3 regions of the Lysinibacillus sp. GJ-1 genome follow, and region 1 is predicted to be linked to each of the others. Evidence: a T-box and tRNA genes for the amino acid it is inferred to sense, from the RefSeq annotation. Region 1 holds a T-box; the other regions hold tRNA genes.
The links. The T-box of region 1 lies ahead of leuS (leucine--tRNA ligase). A T-box ahead of a tRNA ligase gene usually reads a tRNA of that ligase, here a tRNA-Leu.
Positions count from the first base shown of each region.

Region 2: it has a tRNA-Leu gene. The T-box ahead of leuS (leucine--tRNA ligase) is inferred to sense a tRNA for this amino acid. The anticodon was not compared.
Region 3: it has a tRNA-Leu gene. The T-box ahead of leuS (leucine--tRNA ligase) is inferred to sense a tRNA for this amino acid. The anticodon was not compared.

Region 1 covers NZ_CP088912.1:3,629,057-3,634,138, reverse strand. Annotated here, with positions in the region: gene LO754_RS17900 (sulfate permease) at 1-1,015, shown strand, start outside; gene LO754_RS17895 (transposase) at 1,067-1,651, opposite strand; T-box leader at 1,903-2,121, shown strand; gene leuS (leucine--tRNA ligase) at 2,214-4,628, shown strand.
Region 2 covers NZ_CP088912.1:116,875-121,956, forward strand. Annotated here, with positions in the region: rRNA gene LO754_RS00530 (23S ribosomal RNA) at 1-656, shown strand, start outside; rRNA gene rrf (5S ribosomal RNA) at 773-886, shown strand; tRNA gene LO754_RS00540 (tRNA-Val) at 897-972, shown strand; tRNA gene LO754_RS00545 (tRNA-Thr) at 976-1,051, shown strand; tRNA gene LO754_RS00550 (tRNA-Lys) at 1,058-1,133, shown strand; tRNA gene LO754_RS00555 (tRNA-Leu) at 1,156-1,236, shown strand; tRNA gene LO754_RS00560 (tRNA-Gly) at 1,288-1,362, shown strand; tRNA gene LO754_RS00565 (tRNA-Leu) at 1,368-1,455, shown strand; tRNA gene LO754_RS00570 (tRNA-Arg) at 1,469-1,545, shown strand; tRNA gene LO754_RS00575 (tRNA-Pro) at 1,555-1,631, shown strand; rRNA gene LO754_RS00580 (16S ribosomal RNA) at 1,867-3,413, shown strand; tRNA gene LO754_RS00585 (tRNA-Ile) at 3,510-3,584, shown strand; rRNA gene LO754_RS00590 (23S ribosomal RNA) at 3,761-5,082, shown strand, end outside.
Region 3 covers NZ_CP088912.1:4,253,989-4,259,070, forward strand. Annotated here, with positions in the region: rRNA gene LO754_RS21130 (23S ribosomal RNA) at 1-432, opposite strand, end outside; rRNA gene LO754_RS21135 (16S ribosomal RNA) at 737-2,278, opposite strand; tRNA gene LO754_RS21140 (tRNA-Gly) at 2,489-2,562, opposite strand; tRNA gene LO754_RS21145 (tRNA-Arg) at 2,581-2,657, opposite strand; tRNA gene LO754_RS21150 (tRNA-Leu) at 2,682-2,767, opposite strand; tRNA gene LO754_RS21155 (tRNA-Lys) at 2,838-2,910, opposite strand; tRNA gene LO754_RS21160 (tRNA-Gln) at 2,926-3,000, opposite strand; tRNA gene LO754_RS21165 (tRNA-Asp) at 3,006-3,081, opposite strand; tRNA gene LO754_RS21170 (tRNA-Glu) at 3,109-3,180, opposite strand; tRNA gene LO754_RS21175 (tRNA-Asn) at 3,182-3,258, opposite strand; partial or broken gene LO754_RS21180 (SprT family protein) at 3,350-3,809, opposite strand; gene LO754_RS21185 (Tex family protein) at 3,873-5,082, opposite strand, start outside.

The DNA.
Region 1 (5,082 bases):
ATTACAATTATTGATTGGGCCTACCTTTGTGATTGCCATTTTGGGCGGGATTGAGTCGCTCTTATCAGCAGTTGTTGCTGACGGTATGACCAATACGAAACATAATAGTAATCGTGAGCTTGTAGGACAGGGCATAGCGAATATTATTACACCATTATTTGGCGGGATTCCTGCTACAGGGGCGATTGCACGTACGGCAACCAATATTAAAACGGGTGCTGCATCACCAATGTCAGGTATTATTCATGGTGTGTTTGTATTAGTCACATTATTGTTATTAGCGCCCTTTGCTTCGCATATTCCGTTAGCAAGTATGGCACCAGTACTAATGGTCGTTGCGTGGAATATGAGTGAACAAAAACATTTTGCTCATATTGTAAAAGCGAAATCTGGAGATTCACTTGTATTAATTATTACTTTTTTGCTTACCGTTTTCGCTAGCCTAACGATTGCTGTTGAAGTAGGTCTTGGCTTAGCCGTTGTGTTGTTTGCTAAACGAATGAGTGAGAAGTTGGTTATAGATAAAGTATTACCTGACCATACAAAAAAGAATGGAAAGGTACAACCTTATGTTGTCAATCAAAAGCATGATTGTCCACAAATTAGTATTTATACGATTGAGGGTCCACTGTTTTTTGGTGCAGCGCAAACGTTTGAAGAGACATTACTGCATTCTATGCAAGAACAACCAAGCGTCCTGATTTTACGTATGGGAAAAGTGCCATTTATGGACTCCACAGGTGAGTCTTATTTTAGCAATATCGTGGAGAACTTTACAAAGCGTGGTGGCAAGGTCTTCGTCACGGGCATACAAGAGGACTTAAAACTAGCGCTTATGCGTAATGGATTATATGCTCAAATTGGACAAGATCATTTTTTTGAACATACAGGAGAAGCTATAAATAGAGCATTGACACATTTAGATATGAATAAATGCCTTGGTTGTAAACATTTCGCTTTCCATGAATGTGCTGACTTTTCGAGTGACAGGCACGGAAAAGATTCTGACAATTGATGACGATTGAACAGGAAAGCTCCACACGATGGATTGTCGTGTGGAGCTTTCCTATTGGGGTGCTACATTACATGATTTGCTTTCATGTTCCTCGCAATATTGGCAGTAAGATAGTGAGTGGCATTGCGATGTTTGAAGAAAAAAGCTATTGAGAATACTTGTATCAAAGAAGGGGAAGCTTGAAGATATAGGATGCTTGTAGAGATAATACGAGCTATAAGGATAGTCCTCCATTTTGTCAACCATAGGGGGAGACGTTGAGATAGGATTGCGGTGAATATAGCGACTAACACTAAGCATGTCGAGTTGTGAGGGAACAAGGTCTGCAAAATATCGACTCTCATATAGATGACCGCAATAGTTGTACTTCTTTTTAAAGTAATTGCTGTAACGCCAATTAACATTGGCCATCACTTTGCCTAGTGGCACTTTGGGTGAACGAATCAGCAGGTGATAGTGGTTAGTCATAACGCAATAGGCAACAATCGTAAACGAATATTTGTGATAAGCATATTGTAATACACGAAAGAAAGCTTCGTAATCTGCTACATTGTGAAAAATAGTTTGACGATTGTTACCGCGTACTACTACATGATGATAATGATCTGGGGACCAAAGCCGTTTTTTTCTTGGCACACGCTATTGCCTCCTTTGCTTTTTTCTTTAGCATAAAAAAGCATGTAAAGAACGTCAATTAGACGGGAGTTACGAAAGTAATGACTATTTTTATTTTTCATGTGCATAGAAGGTTGAAATGAAAAATTGTTGGTGAAAATAAGCATAGAAAAAATTTTTTTGATAATTGTGTGGAAATTGTGTGCGTGTCAGGCACCATAAAAAGATGCTTGTGCTTTTCAGAACTTTCCATTAGAATAAATGCAATACATGTAAAGACATTGATGAGGAATAGTAAATTTGTGGTTCTTTTTAGAGAGCTAGCGGTTGGTGGAAGCTAGTAAGGATGCAAATTGAACTCGCCTGCTGAGTCTGCATACGTAATATGAAATTTTACGTTTGCCGTTATTTCCGCGTTAAGGAAGCTTGAGCCGAGTGTAATCACTAATTTGGGTGGTACCGCGGGAGTTAAGAATACTCTCGTCCCTTTCTAACAAAGAAAGGGGCGAGTTTTTTTATTTTTTAAATATTTTGTCAATTCTTACGATAAGTGGTACTGCACATACTATAAGGAGGAAAAATAATGAGCTTTAATCATCAACAAATTGAAAAAAAGTGGCAACAGTATTGGGATGTCAACAAAACATTCAAAACAGAAAATGAAATGGATAAACCGAAATTTTATGCGCTTGATATGTTCCCTTACCCATCAGGTTCGGGACTTCACGTAGGACATCCAGAAGGTTATACAGCGACAGATATCCTTTCACGTTTCAAACGTATGCAAGGCTTTAATGTTCTACATCCGATGGGATGGGATGCATTTGGATTACCTGCCGAGCAATATGCACTTGATACTGGGAATGACCCAGCAGAATTTACAGCAAAAAATATTGCGACATTTAAACGTCAAATTCAAGAGTTAGGCTTTAGTTATGACTGGGATCGTGAAATTAACACTACAGATCCAGAATACTACAAATGGACACAATGGATTTTCATTCAATTATATAAAAAGGGCTTAGCTTATGTAGATGAAGTGGCGGTAAACTGGTGCCCAGCTCTAGGTACAGTGCTTGCGAATGAAGAAGTTATCGATGGGAAGTCTGAACGTGGCGGACATCCAGTAGAACGTCGTCCAATGAAACAATGGATACTTAAAATTACAGCTTATGCGGATCGTTTAATCGACGATTTAGAAGAAGTAGATTGGCCAGAATCCATTAAAGACATGCAACGTAACTGGATTGGTCGTTCGGAAGGTGCAGAAGTAACATTTAGCATCGAAGGGTCGGACAAAAACTTTACGGTATTTACAACACGCCCTGATACGCTATTCGGTGCAACATATACAGTGCTTGCACCAGAGCATAAACTAGTGGCTGAAATTACAACAGCTGAACAACAAGCTGCTGTCAATGCATATCTTGAAAAAGTAAAAATGAAATCAGACTTAGAGCGTACAGATTTAGCCAAAGAAAAAACAGGTGTATTTACAGGCGCTTATGCAGTAAATCCGATTAACGGCAAAAAAGTACCAATTTGGATTGCTGATTATGTGTTAGCGACGTACGGAACTGGTGCGATTATGGCTGTTCCTGCACATGACGAACGTGATTATGAATTTGCTAAAGAGTTTGGTTTAGACATCGTTGCTGTACTTGAAGGTGGAGATATCGACAAAGAAGCATTTACAGGTGACGGTCAGCACATTAACTCTGATTTCCTTGATGGTTTAAATAAAGCAGATGGTATTGCAAAGGCGATTGAATGGCTAGAGGAAAAAGGTGTAGGGGAGAAAAAGGTATCTTATCGTCTTCGTGACTGGCTATTCTCTCGTCAACGTTATTGGGGTGAGCCAATCCCAATGATCCATTGGGAAGATGGTACAACAACTCCAGTTCCAGAAGCGGAGTTACCATTAATGCTTCCAAAAACAGATAATATTCGTCCATCTGGAACAGGGGAATCACCATTAGCGAATATTACGGATTGGGTAAATGTTGTAGATCCTGAAACAGGCAAAAAAGGTCGTCGTGAAACCAATACAATGCCACAATGGGCAGGTTCTAGCTGGTACTTCCTACGATATATTGACCCTAACAACAAAGAAGCGATTGCTGATCCAGAGTTACTAAAACGTTGGTTACCGGTTGATATTTATATTGGTGGAGCAGAACATGCAGTATTGCATTTACTATACGCGCGCTTCTGGCATAAAGTACTATACGATTTAGGTGTAGTGCACACGAAAGAGCCATTCCAAAAATTATTTAACCAAGGTATGATTCTTGGTGAAGGTAATGAAAAAATGTCTAAATCAAAAGGCAATGTCGTGAACCCTGATGAAATCATAGAGTCACACGGTGCAGATACACTACGACTTTATGAAATGTTCATGGGTCCATTAGAGGCTTCAGTTGCATGGTCTACTAATGGTTTAGACGGTGCTCGTCGTTTCTTAGACCGCATCTGGCGTTTGTTTGTCAACGAAGAAGGTACGCTATCAGCGAAAGTGCAAACTTCAGACGATAAGTTTTTAGAAAAGTCATATCACCAAACAGTGAAAAAAGTGACAGAAGACTACGAAGGGATTCGCTTCAATACTGCTATTTCACAAATGATGGTCTTTATTAATGACTGCTACAAAGCAGAAGTACTTCCAACAGCCTATGCTGAAGGATTTGTGAAAATACTAGCACCAATCGCTCCGCATATTGCTGAAGAGCTATGGCAACTATTAGGTCATGAAAATACATTATCTTATGAAGAATGGCCAGCGTATGATGAGTCTAAGCTTGTGGACGATGAAGTGGAAGTTGCTGTTCAAGTGGCAGGTAAAGTACGTGCGAAAATTATCGTAGCAAAAGATGCTTCAAAAGAAGAAATTGAAAAAGTAGCATTAGCCGATGAAAAAGTACAAGAATATATGGCGGGCAAAAACTTGGTAAAAATTATTGTTATCCCAGGAAAGCTTGTTAATATTGTTGTTAAATAATTAAACAAGAAGCCGTGAAATACGTTGTAAGAAGCGTACTTCACGGCTTTTTTTTATAAATGTCGTTGGGAATAGGAACATTACATGCATTGCGATAAACGAGCCACGTATACAGGGATTGAGCGGAAAGGAAGCAAACAGTATCTTGCTAACAATGAAGAGGTCGACACGTAATGGAAGAAATAGTGGCAGGAATTCAAACGTATGGTAGATGCTACATCGAAAGTAGCACAATTATAAAGTACAAGCATCAACGCCAACAGATAAATCATATCGAGCGAAAAATATGGCACAAGCATGTAACCTAAAAGGCAAATGTTTAGGAGTTAATGTTAGTTATGGACGAAATAGAAAACAGCTCTAAGCAAATTAGAATGTAAGAAATAGGGACGATTCTAAAGTTTTAAAACGATGCTACGAAAAAAAGTGTCCGAAGCGGGGGCACTTTTTTTGT
Region 2 (5,082 bases), 1.2 Mb from region 1:
TTGACTGGGGCGGTCGCCTCCTAAAAGGTAACGGAGGCGCCCAAAGGTTCCCTCAGAATGGTTGGAAATCATTCGTAGAGTGTAAAGGCACAAGGGAGCTTGACTGCGAGACCTACAAGTCGAGCAGGGTCGAAAGACGGGCTTAGTGATCCGGTGGTTCCGCATGGAAGGTACCATCGCTCAACGGATAAAAGCTACCCCGGGGATAACAGGCTTATCTCCCCAAGAGTCCACATCGACGGGGAGGTTTGGCACCTCGATGTCGGCTCATCGCATCCTGGGGCTGTAGTCGGTCCCAAGGGTTGGGCTGTTCGCCCATTAAAGCGGTACGCGAGCTGGGTTCAGAACGTCGTGAGACAGTTCGGTCCCTATCCGTCGTGGGCGTAGGAAATTTGAGAGGAGCTGTCCTTAGTACGAGAGGACCGGGATGGACACACCGCTGGTGTACCAGTTGTCTTGCCAAAGGCATCGCTGGGTAGCTATGTGTGGACGGGATAAGTGCTGAAAGCATCTAAGCATGAAGCCCCCCTCAAGATGAGATTTCCCATTACGCAAGTAAGTAAGATCCCTCAAAGACGATGAGGTAGATAGGTTCGAGGTGGAAGTGTGGTGACACATGGAGCTGACGAATACTAATCGATCGAGGACTTAACCAAAAAAAGTTTGAAACATTCAATGAACCGTTTATCCAGTTTTGAAAGAACAAGCAAGTTTTAAAAAAAGCTTGTAATTATAATAATTTATGTTATAATGAATCTTGTCTTTTAAATAGTCTAGTGATGATGGCAAAGAGGTCACACCCGTTCCCATACCGAACACGGAAGTTAAGCTCTTTAGCGCCGATGGTAGTTGGGGCTTCCCCTGTGAGAGTAGGACGTCGCTAGGCATAATACCCAGGAGGATTAGCTCAGCTGGGAGAGCATCTGCCTTACAAGCAGAGGGTCGGCGGTTCGAGCCCGTCATCCTCCACCATATGCCGGTTTAGCTCAGCAGGTAGAGCAACTGACTTGTAATCAGTAGGTCGTGGGTTCGATTCCTATAGCCGGCACCATTTTTTGAGCCATTAGCTCAGTTGGTAGAGCATCTGACTTTTAATCAGAGGGTCGAAGGTTCGAGTCCTTCATGGCTCACCATTTTAATTGCCAACAATAATATGCGGGTGTGGCGGAATTGGCAGACGCACTAGACTTAGGATCTAGCGCCGCGAGGCGTGGGGTTCGACTCCCTTCACCCGCATCATCTATATTTCAAATTTATAATTGCCAGGATAAATAATCTTATGCACATGCGGAAGTAGTTCAGTGGTAGAACACCACCTTGCCAAGGTGGGGGTCGCGAGTTCGAACCTCGTCTTCCGCTCCAAATGTGCCGGGGTGGCGGAACTGGCAGACGCACAGGACTTAAAATCCTGCGGTAGGTGACTACCGTGCCGGTTCGATTCCTACCTCGGCACCATTTTTAATATTTAGCGCCCGTAGCTCAATTGGATAGAGCGTCTGACTACGGATCAGAAGGTTGTGGGTTCGACTCCTGCCGGGCGCGCCAATAAATGAACGGGAAGTAGCTCAGCTTGGTAGAGCACTTGGTTTGGGACCAAGGGGTCGCAGGTTCGAATCCTGTCTTCCCGACCATTTCCTAAAATATACTTTATGGCTTAGCTCAGCTGGGAGAGCGCCTGCCTTGCACGCAGGAGGTCAGCGGTTCGATCCCGCTAGGCTCCACCAATTTTTATATATGAACCTTGAAAACTGAACAAGCAAAACGTAATCAATATAGTTTTTATTAGCTAACTTCGTTAGTGAACGAAACAAAAATTTGGACATCAAAATTGATGCCAGCAAAACAATTTGAGCTAATCAAATTTCTTTTATGGAGAGTTTGATCCTGGCTCAGGACGAACGCTGGCGGCGTGCCTAATACATGCAAGTCGAGCGAACAGAGAAGGAGCTTGCTCCTTTGACGTTAGCGGCGGACGGGTGAGTAACACGTGGGCAACCTACCCTATAGTTTGGGATAACTCCGGGAAACCGGGGCTAATACCGAATAATCTATCGTCCCTCATGGGACAATACTGAAAGACGGTTTCGGCTGTCGCTATAGGATGGCCGCGGCGCATTAGCTAGTTGGTGAGGTAACGGCTCACCAAGGCAACGATGCGTAGCCGACCTGAGAGGGTGATCGGTACCACACTGGGACTGAGACACGGCCAGACTCCTACGGGAGGCAGCAGTAGGGAATCTTCCACAATGGGCGAAAGCCTGATGGAGCAACGCCGCGTGAGTGAAGAAGGATTTCGGTTCGTAAAACTCTGTTGTAAGGGAAGAACAAGTACAGTAGTAACTGGCTGTACCTTGACGGTACCTTATTAGAAAGCCACGGCTAACTACGTGCCAGCAGCCGCGGTAATACGTAGGTGGCAAGCGTTGTCCGGAATTATTGGGCGTAAAGCGCGCGCAGGTGGTTTCTTAAGTCTGATGTGAAAGCCCACGGCTCAACCGTGGAGGGTCATTGGAAACTGGGAGACTTGAGTGCAGAAGAGGATAGTGGAATTCCAAGTGTAGCGGTGAAATGCGTAGAGATTTGGAGGAACACCAGTGGCGAAGGCGACTATCTGGTCTGTAACTGACACTGAGGCGCGAAAGCGTGGGGAGCAAACAGGATTAGATACCCTGGTAGTCCACGCCGTAAACGATGAGTGCTAAGTGTTAGGGGTTTCCGCCCCTTAGTGCTGCAGCTAACGCATTAAGCACTCCGCCTGGGGAGTACGGTCGCAAGACTGAAACTCAAAGGAATTGACGGGACCGCACAAGCGGTGGAGCATGTGGTTTAATTCGAAGCAACGCGAAGAACCTTACCAGGTCTTGACATCCCGTTGACCACTGTAGAGATATGGTTTTCCCTTCGGGGACAACGGTGACAGGTGGTGCATGGTTGTCGTCAGCTCGTGTCGTGAGATGTTGGGTTAAGTCCCGCAACGAGCGCAACCCTTGATCTTAGTTGCCATCATTTAGTTGGGCACTCTAAGGTGACTGCCGGTGACAAACCGGAGGAAGGTGGGGATGACGTCAAATCATCATGCCCCTTATGACCTGGGCTACACACGTGCTACAATGGACGATACAAACGGTTGCCAACTCGCGAGAGGGAGCTAATCCGATAAAGTCGTTCTCAGTTCGGATTGTAGGCTGCAACTCGCCTACATGAAGCCGGAATCGCTAGTAATCGCGGATCAGCATGCCGCGGTGAATACGTTCCCGGCCTTGTACACACCGCCCGTCACACCACGAGAGTTTGTAACACCCGAAGTCGGTGAGGTAACCTTTTGGAGCCAGCCGCCGAAGGTGGGATAGATGATTGGGGTGAAGTCGTAACAAGGTAGCCGTATCGGAAGGTGCGGCTGGATCACCTCCTTTCTAAGGATATTTTCGGAATACAAACCTTGGGTTTGTAAGATTACGTTTTGCGTTCAGTTTTGAAGGTTTATAACTAACTTTATAAAACTTCCAAGAGGCCTATAGCTCAGCTGGTTAGAGCGCACGCCTGATAAGCGTGAGGTCGATGGTTCGAGTCCATTTAGGCCACCATATATAACCTCTTGGTAGCTCAGCTGGGAGAGCGCCTGCCTTGCACGCAGGAGGTCAGCGGTTCGATCCCGCTAGGCTCCACCAATTTTTATTTGTTCTTTGAAAACTGGATAAAACGACATTGAAATTGTAACAAACACATTTATTTTTTAAGTTTTTTATAGGCTTAATAACTAGGTTAAGTTATTAAGGGCGCACGGCGAATGCCTTGGCACTAGGAGCCGAAGAAGGACGGCACTAACACCGATATGCTTCGGGGAGCTGTAAGTGAGCTTTGATCCGGAGATTTCCGAATGGGGGAACCCACTACGTTTAATCGCGTAGTATCTTGACGTGAATACATAGCGTCTTGAAGGCAGACCCAGGGAACTGAAACATCTAAGTACCTGGAGGAAGAGAAAGAAAAATCGATTCCCTGAGTAGCGGCGAGCGAAACGGGAAGAGCCCAAACCAAGAGGCTTGCCTCTTGGGGTTGTAGGACACTCTATACGGAGTTACAAAGGAATGAGTTAGATGAAGCGACTTGGAAAGGTCCGCCAGAGCAGGTAAAAGCCCTGTAGTCGAAAGTTCGTTCCCTCCAGAGTGGATCCTGAGTACGGCGGAACACGTGAAATTCCGTCGGAATCCGGGAGGACCATCTCCCAAGGCTAAATACTACCTAGTGACCGATAGTGAACCAGTACCGTGAGGGAAAGGTGAAAAGCACCCCGGAAGGGGAGTGAAAGAGATCCTGAAACCGTGTGCCTACAAGTAGTTAGAGCCCGTTAATGGGTGATAGCGTGCCTTTTGTAGAATGAACCGGCGAGTTACGATTACGTGCGAGGTTAAGCTTTAGAAGGCGGAGCCGCAGCGAAAGCGAGTCTGAATAGGGCGAATTAGTACGTGGTCGTAGACCCGAAACCAGGTGATCTACCCATGTCCAGGGTGAAGGTGAGGTAACACTTACTGGAGGCCGAACCCACGCACGTTGAAAAGTGCGGGGATGAGGTGTGGGTAGCGGAGAAATTCCAATCGAACTTGGAGATAGCTGGTTCTCTCCGAAATAGCTTTAGGGCTAGCCTCGTGATGAGAATACTGGAGGTAGAGCACTGTTTGGACTAGGGGTATCCCGGTTTACCGAATTCAGACAAACTCCGAATGCCAGATATTTATACACGGGAGTCAGACTGCGAGTGATAAGATCCGTAGTCAAAAGGGAAACAGCCCAGACCACCAGCTAAGGTCCCAAAGTAATCGTTAAGTGGAAAAGGATGTGGCGTTGCACAGACAACCAGGATGTTGGCTTAGAAGCAGCCATCATTTAAAGAGTGCGTAATAGCTCACTGGTCGAGTGACGCTGCGCCGAAAATGTATCGGGGCTAAACGATTCACCGAAGCTGTGGATTGACATCTACGATGTCAGTGGTAGGAGAGCGTTCTAAGTGCGTTGAAGTCAGACCGGAAGGACTGGTGGAGCGCTTAGAAGTGAGAATGCCGGTATGAGTAGCGAAAGACGGGT
Region 3 (5,082 bases), 620 kb from region 1:
CGTGTTCCGCCGTACTCAGGATCCACTCTGGAGGGAACGAACTTTCGACTACAGGGCTTTTACCTGCTCTGGCGGACCTTTCCAAGTCGCTTCATCTAACTCATTCCTTTGTAACTCCGTATAGAGTGTCCTACAACCCCAAGAGGCAAGCCTCTTGGTTTGGGCTCTTCCCGTTTCGCTCGCCGCTACTCAGGGAATCGATTTTTCTTTCTCTTCCTCCAGGTACTTAGATGTTTCAGTTCCCTGGGTCTGCCTTCAAGACGCTATGTATTCACGTCAAGATACTACGCGATTAAACGTAGTGGGTTCCCCCATTCGGAAATCTCCGGATCAAAGCTCACTTACAGCTCCCCGAAGCATATCGGTGTTAGTGCCGTCCTTCTTCGGCTCCTAGTGCCAAGGCATTCGCCGTGCGCCCTTAATAACTTAACCTATCGGCTTCCAATCAACTGCGCATTTCGTTGTCAGCTTCTCTCGTTCAATCAGTCACGTACGTAAGTACGCTCCTTCATTCACTCGTTCGCTTCCTAGAACTGCTTGTGTCTTGAAACCCTATTTCGTTATTAAGCCTATAAAAAACTTAAAAAATAAATGTGTTTGTTACAATTTCAATGTCGTTTTATCCAGTTTTCAAAGAACAAGTTTTGAAGTATTTCATCGTAATGATGAACCTTCAAAACTGAACGCAAAACGTAATCTTACAAACCCAAGGTTTGTATTCCGAAAATATCCTTAGAAAGGAGGTGATCCAGCCGCACCTTCCGATACGGCTACCTTGTTACGACTTCACCCCAATCATCTATCCCACCTTCGGCGGCTGGCTCCAAAAGGTTACCTCACCGACTTCGGGTGTTACAAACTCTCGTGGTGTGACGGGCGGTGTGTACAAGGCGGGAACGTATTCACCGCGGCATGCTGATCCGCGATTACTAGCGATTCCGGCTTCATGTAGGCGAGTTGCAGCCTACAATCCGAACTGAGAACGACTTTATCGGATTAGCTCCCTCTCGCGAGTTGGCAACCGTTTGTATCGTCCATTGTAGCACGTGTGTAGCCCAGGTCATAAGGGGCATGATGATTTGACGTCATCCCCACCTTCCTCCGGTTTGTCACCGGCAGTCACCTTAGAGTGCCCAACTAAATGATGGCAACTAAGATCAAGGGTTGCGCTCGTTGCGGGACTTAACCCAACATCTCACGACACGAGCTGACGACAACCATGCACCACCTGTCACCGTTGTCCCCGAAGGGAAAACCATATCTCTACAGTGGTCAACGGGATGTCAAGACCTGGTAAGGTTCTTCGCGTTGCTTCGAATTAAACCACATGCTCCACCGCTTGTGCGGTACCCCGTCAATTCCTTTGAGTTTCAGTCTTGCGACCGTACTCCCCAGGCGGAGTGCTTAATGCGTTAGCTGCAGCACTAAGGGGCGGAAACCCCCTAACACTTAGCACTCATCGTTTACGGCGTGGACTACCAGGGTATCTAATCCTGTTTGCTCCCCACGCTTTCGCGCCTCAGTGTCAGTTACAGACCAGATAGTCGCCTTCGCCACTGGTGTTCCTCCAAATCTCTACGCATTTCACCGCTACACTTGGAATTCCACTATCCTCTTCTGCACTCAAGTCTCCCAGTTTCCAATGACCCTCCACGGTTGAGCCGTGGGCTTTCACATCAGACTTAAGAAACCACCTGCGCGCGCTTTACGCCCAATAATTCCGGACAACGCTTGCCACCTACGTATTACCGCGGCTGCTGGCACGTAGTTAGCCGTGGCTTTCTAATAAGGTACCGTCAAGGTACAGCCAGTTACTACTGTACTTGTTCTTCCCTTACAACAGAGTTTTACGAACCGAAATCCTTCTTCACTCACGCGGCGTTGCTCCATCAGGCTTTCGCCCATTGTGGAAGATTCCCTACTGCTGCCTCCCGTAGGAGTCTGGGTGTCTCAGTCCCAGTGTGGTGACCCCTCTCAGGTCGGCTACGCATCGTTGCCTTGGTGAGCCGTTACCTCACCAACTAGCTAATGCGCCGCGGTATCCTATAGCGACAGCGAGATGCCGTCTTTCAGTATTGTCCCATGAGGGACAAAAGATTATTCGGTATTAGCCCCGGTTTCCCGGAGTTATCCCAAACTATAGGGTAGGTTGCCCACGTGTTACTCACCCGTCCGCCGCTAACGTCAAAGGAGCAAGCTCCTTCTCTGTTCGCTCGACTTGCATGTATTAGGCACGCCGCCAGCGTTCGTCCTGAGCCAGGATCAAACTCTCCATAAAAGAAATTTGATTAGCTCAAATTGTTTTGCTGGCATCAATTTTGATGTCCAAAATTTTGTTTCGTTCACTAACAAAGTTAGCTAGTAAAAACTATATTGATTACGTTTTGCTTGTTCAGTTTTCAAGGTTCATTTTGTTGCCGTTTGTTTCAGCGACTTTTACATCTTAACATTTTACGTTAATGATGTCAACAATTTTTTTAAATATTTTTGGAGCGGGTGATGAGAATCGAACTCACGACATCAGCTTGGAAGGCTGAGGTTTTACCATTAAACTACACCCGCAATTATTAAAATGTATTATGGCGCGCCCGGCAGGAGTCGAACCCACAACCTTCTGATCCGTAGTCAGACGCTCTATCCAATTGAGCTACGGGCGCATGTGTTAAATAACTGAACTGACTTGGTGCGGCCGAGAGGACTTGAACCTCCACGGGGTTGCCCCCACTAGGCCCTCAACCTAGCGCGTCTGCCGTTCCGCCACGACCGCATTCAAAAAAATAGGAACCTTCTTATTATACAATGATAATTCGAATTTTCAACCTTTTTCTTAAAAAAGATGAGCCATGAAGGACTCGAACCTTCGACCCTCTGATTAAAAGTCAGATGCTCTACCAACTGAGCTAATGGCTCATATTAAGAAATGAATGGCTGGGGTACTAGGATTCGAACCTAGGCATGACGGAATCAAAATCCGTTGCCTTACCGCTTGGCTATACCCCAATAAGTGGCGGTCCCGACCGGGATCGAACCGGCGATCTCCTGCGTGACAGGCAGGCATGTTAACCGCTACACCACGGGACCAATGTTACAATTATCTATTTATGAAAATGACCCCTACGGGATTCGAACCCGTGTTACCGCCGTGAAAGGGCGGTGTCTTAACCGCTTGACCAAGGGGCCATGGCTCCGAAGGCAGGACTCGAACCTGCGACAACCTGATTAACAGTCAGGTGCTACTACCAACTGAGCTACTTCGGAATAATCATATTGTGTTGTCGGCTTTATCTTGTCGACTTTTACTATTATAGGGATTAGCTGAATAAACGTCAACCCTTTTTTAAAATTTTTTTTACTCAACTATCATTAATTGCCCTGAACACTTGCCACAACAGTATCTGTTCACATTGAATCTAATTTTTCTAACATACCTTTGGTGACATTGTATACATTCATATGTATAGTGAGGACGCTGTTTTTTGCTACGAGATTTAGGTATTTGCAACGCTGAACAAAATCGAGGGGCATTCACTTTTTAACAACGCTCGAAAATCTTTATCACGATGTTGATAGCCCCTTCCTTCAAGGTGCAAGTGGTAATGACATAATTCATGAAGAATGATCCCCTCTACCTCTCTAACACCATATATTTCAAACGCCTTTGGATTGATTTCAATATGGTGGGATTGCAAAAGATAACGCCCACCTGTTGTACGCAGCCTTGGATTAAAGTATGCACGATGCATAAAGGGTTTATGAAAACTTTCTAATGAAATTCGACTTACAAGCTGTTGCAGTTCCTCATTGTTCAATTTCATCACCTCTAACAATAAGAATACCACACTGCGCAGTATAGACAGTGTGGTAAGAAATTATTACACTTCAACCATTTGTTTTTCTGGAGGAAGCATCGTTAATGAAATAAGGCCTTTGTTTACCTCTATTTGTTCCACCCATACTGTGACAATATCACCTAATGCCACAACCTCTAATGGATGTTTAATACGTTTTTTTTGCAACTTGGAAATATGCACAAGCCCATCTTGTTTTACACCAATATCAACGAATGCACCAAAATCGACGACATTCCGTACAGTACCTTGTAATTCCATTCCTACTTGTAAATCTTCCATTTTTAAAACATCCGTTTTAAGTAATGGTTGTGGGAAAGCATCACGCGGGTCACGGCTTGGTTTCATTAAAGTATCTACAATATCCTGAACAGTAACAACGCCAATCCCTAGACTTTCGCTTAACGCTTGAACATTAAGTGCTGCAATTGCTTCCTCTGCCTTTTGTGTTCCTAGTTCTTTTTTATTTATGTGAGCCGCTTCTAAAATTTGCTCTGCAATATTGTAGCTTTCTGGGTGAATACCTGTCGCATCGAATGGATTTTTCGCTTCAGGCACACGTAAAAACCCTATTGCTTGCTCATACGTTTTTGCACCGAGGCGAGGAATTTTCTTCAGTTGCGCACGAGTTGTGAATTGCCCATTTTCTTCTCGTACTTTTACAATGTTTTCGGCAACGGTTTTCGATAACCCTGAAACATATTGCAATAAAGAGGCTGATGCTGTATTGACATCGACACCGACTTGGTTGACCGCTGTTTCTACTATAAATGTTAATGACTCTGATAATTTCTTTTGAGAAACATCATGCTGATATTGCCCAACACCTACTGCCTTTGGCTCAATTTTTACTAATTCCGACAATGGGTCCTGCAAACGTCGTGCAATGGACACCGCGCTCCGTTGCTCTACTTGCAAATCAGGAAACTCAGCACGCGCAACCTCCGACGCTGAATATACGGATGCACCGGCTTCGTTGACAATAATATAGGCCACATCTGTATTCACTTCACTTAAAACATCGGCAATAAATTGCTCAGTTTCGCGCGAGGCTGTCCCATTACCAATCGCAATGATTGTAATAGGATATTTCGCTAAAATCTCTTTCACAACTGCTTTTGATTTTGCTACATCTGGCTTTGGCGGATGTGGGTAAATCGCCGTAACTTCTAGCATTTTACCCGTCTCATCAACAACAGCTAATTTACAACCCGTACGATAGGCAGGATCCACC